Regions from separate parts of the Paraburkholderia sp. GAS348 genome, predicted to be linked through region 2. Evidence: riboswitches for the same ligand, from Rfam matches in the RefSeq annotation. Region 2 holds a riboswitch; the other holds the start of a gene.
What was found. A riboswitch is a leader RNA that binds a small molecule or an ion and turns the genes downstream of it on or off. The one in region 2 is predicted to bind glycine.

Region 1: it holds a riboswitch for glycine, as region 2 does, so the genes downstream of both, P3T22_RS23455 (D-amino acid dehydrogenase) here and gcvT (glycine cleavage system aminomethyltransferase GcvT) in region 2, are expected to answer to the same signal.

What each region holds. Positions count from the first base shown of each region.
Region 1 is NZ_JBNPVT010000016.1:49,698-53,107, reverse strand. It holds gene P3T22_RS23460 (BON domain-containing protein) at 20-289, opposite strand; gene P3T22_RS23455 (D-amino acid dehydrogenase) at 395-1,606, opposite strand; glycine riboswitch at 1,781-1,874, opposite strand; gene P3T22_RS23450 (LysE family translocator) at 2,106-2,738, shown strand; gene P3T22_RS23445 (YceH family protein) at 3,020-3,410, shown strand, end outside.
Region 2 is NZ_JBNPVT010000010.1:21,576-24,985, reverse strand. It holds gene gcvH (glycine cleavage system protein GcvH) at 1-291, opposite strand, end outside; gene gcvT (glycine cleavage system aminomethyltransferase GcvT) at 354-1,472, opposite strand; glycine riboswitch at 1,554-1,725, opposite strand; glycine riboswitch at 1,748-1,849, opposite strand; gene P3T22_RS18265 (hypothetical protein) at 1,992-2,345, opposite strand; gene P3T22_RS18260 (oxidoreductase) at 2,542-3,410, opposite strand, start outside.

The sequences.
Region 1 (3,410 bases), on a different contig from region 2:
CTGGCTATCACGCGAAAGGCTATATCAACACGCTTGGTTTTATCGTCGTGTGGTCTGAAATGCCTGTTACGCCGAACAGGCGGGAGACGTCTTCGAGTGCTGCGGTTCTTTGTTGCTCGCGGTGAAGTTCGCCTAGCAGGCTGATGCGGCCGTGTAAGACTTTGACATGCAGGACGTTTGGGGGAAGGGCTGCATCCCAGGCTAGGCGCCTGATCGCTTCTGCGGCGATCTGTCCATCGGTGAGGTGCGTGCTTGCGTTGCTGCGCGCGGCGGAGCGGGAGCTAGCCATGGAGATTCCCTCGAGAGGGGACAGCGATTGGACAACACTAGCAGATGTCAAGGCCAACGCCACAAAAGCACAGACCAACAAGCGCCGCGCAGGCAAAAACAAGACCTATTGAATAGACCCAGCCACGACCTGCGCCGTAGCCGCCGACAACGTCCACCCCAAATGCCCATGCCCGGTGTTATAAAAGACGCCGCGCCGTTTCCCGCGCCCCACCTTCGGCAACATACTCGGCAGCATAGGCCGTAACCCAGCCCATGGAATCACCTTCGAAGTCGACACCTCAGGAAAATACCGTCGAGTCCAGTCGACCAAAGGCGCGATCCGATCCGACCGAATATCCCGATTGAACCCATTGATCTCCGCCGTGCCGGCGACCCGAAACCGATCCACGCCGAGCCGGCTAGTCACGATCTTCGCGCTATCGTCGAGCAGACTCACCCACGGCGCGCGCTGCTGGCTCACTTCATCGTCGAGGCAAACGGTGATCGAATAGCCCTTCACCGGGTAGACATTCACGTGATCGCCCAGCATTGCCGCAAAATCGCGGCTCTTTACACCGGCACACACCACGATCTGCTCAAAAGCAAACTGCTGCGGCTCACCGGCCAGATTCACGCTCAGCGAAAACCGCCCCTCAGCCGGCTGTTCGATAGCCGTAATTTCCGCATCGTAATGAAACTCCACGCCATGCCGCGCGCACGCCTCTGCAAGCCCACGTGTGAACTTGTGAATATCGCCAGTCGAATCCGAAGGCGTAAAAAAACCGCCAAAAAAATCACCCTGCAGCGTAGGCTCGATCGCATGCAACTCGCTCGACGTCACCGGATTCCGGTCCAGGCCGCCTTCGCGCAGCAATTCATTCACCTTGCTCGCGGCATCGAATTCCTTGCGCGTCTTATAGATGTGCAAAATGCCGCGCCGCTCCAGATCGAAGTCGATCCCCTCGCGCTCGGCGATCGAAAACAGATGCTCACGCGCTGCAATCGCGAGCCGCACCGTTTCGACGGTGTTCGCGCGATAGCGCGGAATCTGCCGTAAAAATTCGCCCATCCACGAATACTTGTGCCACGTGGGCATCGGATTGAGCAGCAGCGGGGCGTCGCGCGTGAGCATCCAGCGCAAGCCCTTCAGCACGGTGGCCGCACTGTTCCAGACTTCCGCATTGCTGGCGGACAGTTGGCCACCGTTGGCGAACGAGGTCTCCATCGCCGCATAGCGATGACGTTCGAACACGGTGACGTGGTGGCCGCGCTGCGCCAGGGCGTGAGCAGTCGTGACGCCGGTAATGCCGGCGCCGATAATGGCGATTCTTGACATGACATGATCCAGAGTAGTTGAGCATCACCGGTGTCGATTTCGTATCGAAACCGGCGTCGATGCCCCATCTGTTCATGTACCTGAGAGTTTCTTCCCGTGAGCATACGCGCGCGACGTAAGCGGTATGCGGGGAATCCCCTTCGGTGGGCGCGCACGGCGCCGCTCTCCAGATGTTCCAGCTGCGCGGTCCTTTTGCCTGAGAGTTTCCGGGGCGGTTGCTCCGTCGGCGTCGTCACAAACCTCTGACGATCTCTCCCGCGCTGCGATGCAGAACGGCTCGACGATACCGGGCAAAAGTCTTCGCCGCAAGTGTTTCCTGCAATGCAGCGCCCCATCGGCCCGGTACCGCGCCATATGGAACGGCAGTTCCGGCCACAAACGCGATGACCGCCGTTCAACTGCCGGCGTGGGTTTTTCAGGTCCGGATAGAGGGCTTGAAGCGGCGACATCGGCTATATTGGGTGGCGTTGCCCGACTTCAATTCACAGAGGAGACCGCCGTGCCCGCTGTCACAACCCTGCTCGCCTTCGCCCTGGTCTCGTTCGGCATGGTGCTCACGCCCGGCCCGAACATGATCTATCTGATCTCGAGATCGCTCTGCCAGGGGCGGCGCGCCGGACTCGTGTCGCTCGGCGGCGTCGCGCTCGGCTATGTGTTCTACGTGTTTTGCGCGGCGTTCGGTATCACGGCGCTGCTGTTGACGGTGCCTTACGCGTACGACGCGTTGCGATTCGGCGGCGCACTTTACCTGCTGTATCTGGCGTGGCAAGCGGTCAAGCCGGGCGGCCGCTCGCCGTTCCAGGTGCGCGACCTGCCGCACGACAGCCGCCGCAAGCTGTTCACGATGGGCCTCGTGACAAACCTCGCGAATCCAAAGATCGCCGTGATGTATCTGTCGCTGCTGCCGCAATTCATTTCACCGGAGCACGGCAGCGTGCTCACGCAGTCGATCGCGCTGGGCTGCGTGCAGATTGTTATCGCCGTCACGATCAATGCGCTGATTGCGAGCACGGCGGGTTCGATTGCCGGGTTTCTCGCTGGGCGGCCAGTGTGGCTGCTGGTGCAACGCTGGCTGATGGGCACCGTGCTCGCCGGTCTGGCCGTGCGGATCGCGCTGGACGCGCGCCGTTAAACCACATATCGAAGACTCGCCTGAGCCTGAGCAGCGGGCGCCCTGGCCACATCATGCTCATAGCGTCTTTTACATGAGTGTGGATATTCATCAACGAAACAGACATGCGCTTCGAGGAATGCGGACGCGTTCGGGACACACTCGGCCATTGCGGAGATTCGTACACCGCGAGCGGCCGGGGCGTTTATCATAGTGCCCACAAACTAAAACCTGCCGCCCGGCTGTGCCACGGTAATGCACACCCTCCACGAGACCAGGCGGCGCATGCGGCGACATCCTCCATGAACTCCACTCCCGACGCTGTTTCCCGTCCCTCAATCCGCGCTTTGACCTTGCTTGAAGGGCGCGTGCTTGGCGTGTTAGTCGAAAAGCAACACACCGTGCCGGACAGTTATCCGCTTTCGCTGAACGCGCTGACCTTGGGCTGCAATCAGAAGACCGGCCGCACACCCGTGATGAATGCGACCGAAGCCGAGGTGCTGACCGCCATCGACGGCTTGAAGCGCCTGAGCCTGGTGATGGAGGGCAGCAGCAGCCGCGTGCCGCGCTTCGAGCACAACATGAATCGGGTATTGGGCTTGCCAAGTCAGTCGGCGGCCTTGCTGACCACATTGCTGCTGCGCGGTCCGCAGACGGCGGCCGAGTTGCGCTTGAACAGCGCGCGCCTGCATG
Region 2 (3,410 bases):
CTCGTACGGCGCGCTGTTGACGCCATCCGGCGTGTCGGCGACGGCCGGGTTCGCTTCGATGATTTCGCCCGAGACCGGCGCGTAGATATCGGAAGCGGCTTTCACCGATTCGATCACGGCGACGGTGTCGCCAGCGTTGACGGTCTTGCCCAGTTCCTGGACTTCGAAGAAGACGATGTCGCCGAGCGCTTCCTGCGCGTGGTCGGTGATGCCGACCGTCAGCGTGCCGTCCGCTTCGGTGCGGACCCACTCGTGCGATTCGGTGTATTTCAGATCGGCCGGGATGCTCATCGGATGCTCCTATGCGGTGTTATTCGGTAGTGTTTCAAAAAGGTGACGCACGCGCCGGCTGCTTAAATCGCCAGCACTTTGCCGTTGCGTACGAACGGCAGTTTTACCACGCTTGCGGGTACGTTTTTGTCACGAATCTGGACGTGAACGGTGTCGCCCGGCTGCACGCCTTTCGGCACACGCGCAAAGGCGATCGATTCCTGCATCGTGGGTGAAAAAGTACCGCTGGTGATCTCGCCTTCGCCCTGCGGCGTGACGACTTTCTGGTGAGCGCGCAGCACGCCTGCCGCCTTGCCGTTTTCCTTCAGCAGGATCAGACCGACGAATGCGGCCTGCGAGCCGTTGGCTTCGAGCTTGCCCTTGCCGACGAAGTCGCGCGGCGAGGTCAGATCGACAGTCCAGGCGAGGCCGGCGTCGAGCGGCGAGACGTTGTCGTCCATATCCTGGCCGTACAGGTTCATGCCGGCTTCGAGACGCAGCGTGTCGCGCGCGCCAAGACCTGCCGGGCGCACGCCTTGGACCTGCAGTGCGTTCCACAGCGCTTCGACGTGATCCGCCGGGACGATGATTTCGAAGCCGTCTTCGCCGGTGTAGCCGGTGCGGGCGACGGTGAGTTCGCCGAACGGCGTGTCTTCGATGCGCGCGGCGTTGAATGGCTTCAATGCTTCAGTGGCGGCTTGCGCCGTTGGCACGGTTTGCCAGACTTTTTCGCGGGCGTTCGGACCTTGCACGGCGACGATCGCGTAATCGCGGCGCGGCGTGATGGTGAGGCCGAAGCTGCCTTCGGCGTTGAGCTGGCCGAACCAGGCGATGTCTTTATCGGCGGTGCCGGCGTTGACGACCACGCGAAAGTGATTTTCGCCGAAGTAATAGACGATCAGATCGTCGATCACACCGCCATTCGGGTTCAGCAGACAGGAGTAAAGCGCGCGGCCCGGCGTTTGCAGCTTGGCGACGTTGTTGGCGAGCGCGTATTCGAAGAAGGCGCGCACGCGCTCGCCGGCGAAATCGACGACGCACATATGCGAGACGTCGAACATGCCGGCGTCGGTGCGCACGGCGCGGTGTTCGTCGATCTGCGAGCCGTAGTTGACGGGCATGTCCCAGCCGCCGAAATCGACCATGCGGGCGTTGAGCGCACGATGGGTGGCGTTGAGCGGGGTGTGTTTGAGTTCGGTCATGGGGCCTCGGGCGTCTCGCGAAACAAAAAAGGCCATGCGGCACGACGCCTCGCGGCCTGCCGGCTGCGAGCGATTGCGTTGCATGACCCCTCTGTCCTCGATACCTGAGAGATTGCGCTGCCGTACGATGTTGAAGCCACCATCGCTACGGTTAAGCGCGCGCCCCTTCGGTGGGCAGCTTGCCAGAATCTGCTCGATGTATACGGCGCATACACGACGCAGACGGCTACTGCCGCTCTCCAGAGTGCGAAAAACCTCTGCCATGAGGCGGGTTTTTCGACGCGGCCGGTCCTTTTGCCTGAGAGTTTGCGGGTGTGCCCCTTCGGCGGCGCGGCCTGCGATTTTCTGCGGCCAGCACGCTCTCCCGACGCGTGCGGCGAATGTACGCGAGGGCCGGGGGCTTGTCAAATAAAGGCTCGCAAGGGGCACGGCGGTTGGCGTTGCGGGTTCGCAAATATCGAAAAAAAGCGCGGGACGTGATGCCCGCGCTTCTTTGCTGCAGTGCCGGAACCCGCGCGATTATTCGCCGATGGCGTGCGCCGCGTTGTCCAGTTCCTGGTTCAGCACGCGCTGTTCGTCGCCGGACAGGCCGCCGCCGTGTTGAGCGGCCATGTCGTGGGCTTCCTGGCGGATCACGTCCAGACGGTGATGCAGGGCGCCGCCTTGCGGGGGCGGGTAGTAGCCTTGGTTGACGTGAGCGTCGATGCGGCGGCTCAGGTTGTCGATCCGGCCATTGACCTGGTTGAGGCGCTGATCCGCGATCTGCTGCGGATTAGGGCGCGGCGCCGGCGCGGGTTGCTGGGGCGCCACCACGCAGGCGGCGAGGGAGCTGAGCAATGCGCATGCTGCTACTGCGCGGACGATACGGGGCATGGACTCTCCGGAAGTCGTTGTCGTTTTGTGGTGCTACTGGGGTAGCAACGGATTGCTGGGGATTCGCGCTGACCGCGGAGGCGGGGTTATTTGTAACGTTATGTTCCTTTCGGGGCTGTCAGGCTCTTTGCCTTTGGCGGCGGCATGGTTCGCATGCCACCGCCCGATAGCCAGAAAGCGCCCCTTAGGCAAAAAGTCAGCGAAGACGCTCAAACGGCAGCCGGACGCCTTCTTCCGAACTCCGGGCGGCAAGCTCGATGATCGTCATCACGTCGACCGCATCCTGAGCGCTGACCGGGAATTTCACGCCGTTCTGAATGGCATCCGCCAAGGCAATATAAAAGCCGACGTATTCCCCATTGCGCGTAGGCACCGCCCGCTCCACTTCCTGATCGCCTTCGAGCGCGCGCAGCACCCCCGCCGCATTGCCGGCGCCGAATCCCTCGTCGCCGGGCCGCAAGCCGGCTTTCAACTGATCTTCCTGCGTATCGAGCCCGTATTTCACATAGCTCCCCTGCGTGCCGTGAATCGCAAACCTTGGCGCGACTAGCGCAGTCAGTGCGCTTGCATGCAACACCACTTCGAACTCGCCGTAGCCAAGCTGAATATGCACGTAGTCCGGCGCGCTGGCCTGGTCGCGATGGGTCCGAACCGTCGCGGACACGGTTTGCGGTGCGCCGAACAACGCCAATGCCTGATCGATCAGGTGCGGCCCAAGATCGAATAGCAAACCGCCGCCGCGCGAGGCTTCCTCGCGCCAACGCTGCCGAACCTCCGGCCGGAAACGGTCGAAATGCGATTCGTAGTGCGTGATGCGCCCCAACTCTCTGCCGGCCAGCAGATCCCGCACGGTCAGAAAATCACCGTCCCAGCGGCGGTTGTGAAAGGGCACGAACCGCTTGCCCCGGGCGAGCGCGATGTTCGCGAGCGTGTGGGCGTCGGCGGCGGTCAGCGTGACCGGCTTGTCGACCACCACGTGCTTGCCCGCCTCCAGCGTGCGGCGCGCCAGGTCGAAGTGCGTGTCATTGGGCGTCGCGATCACGACGCAGTCGATTTCCTCGAGCG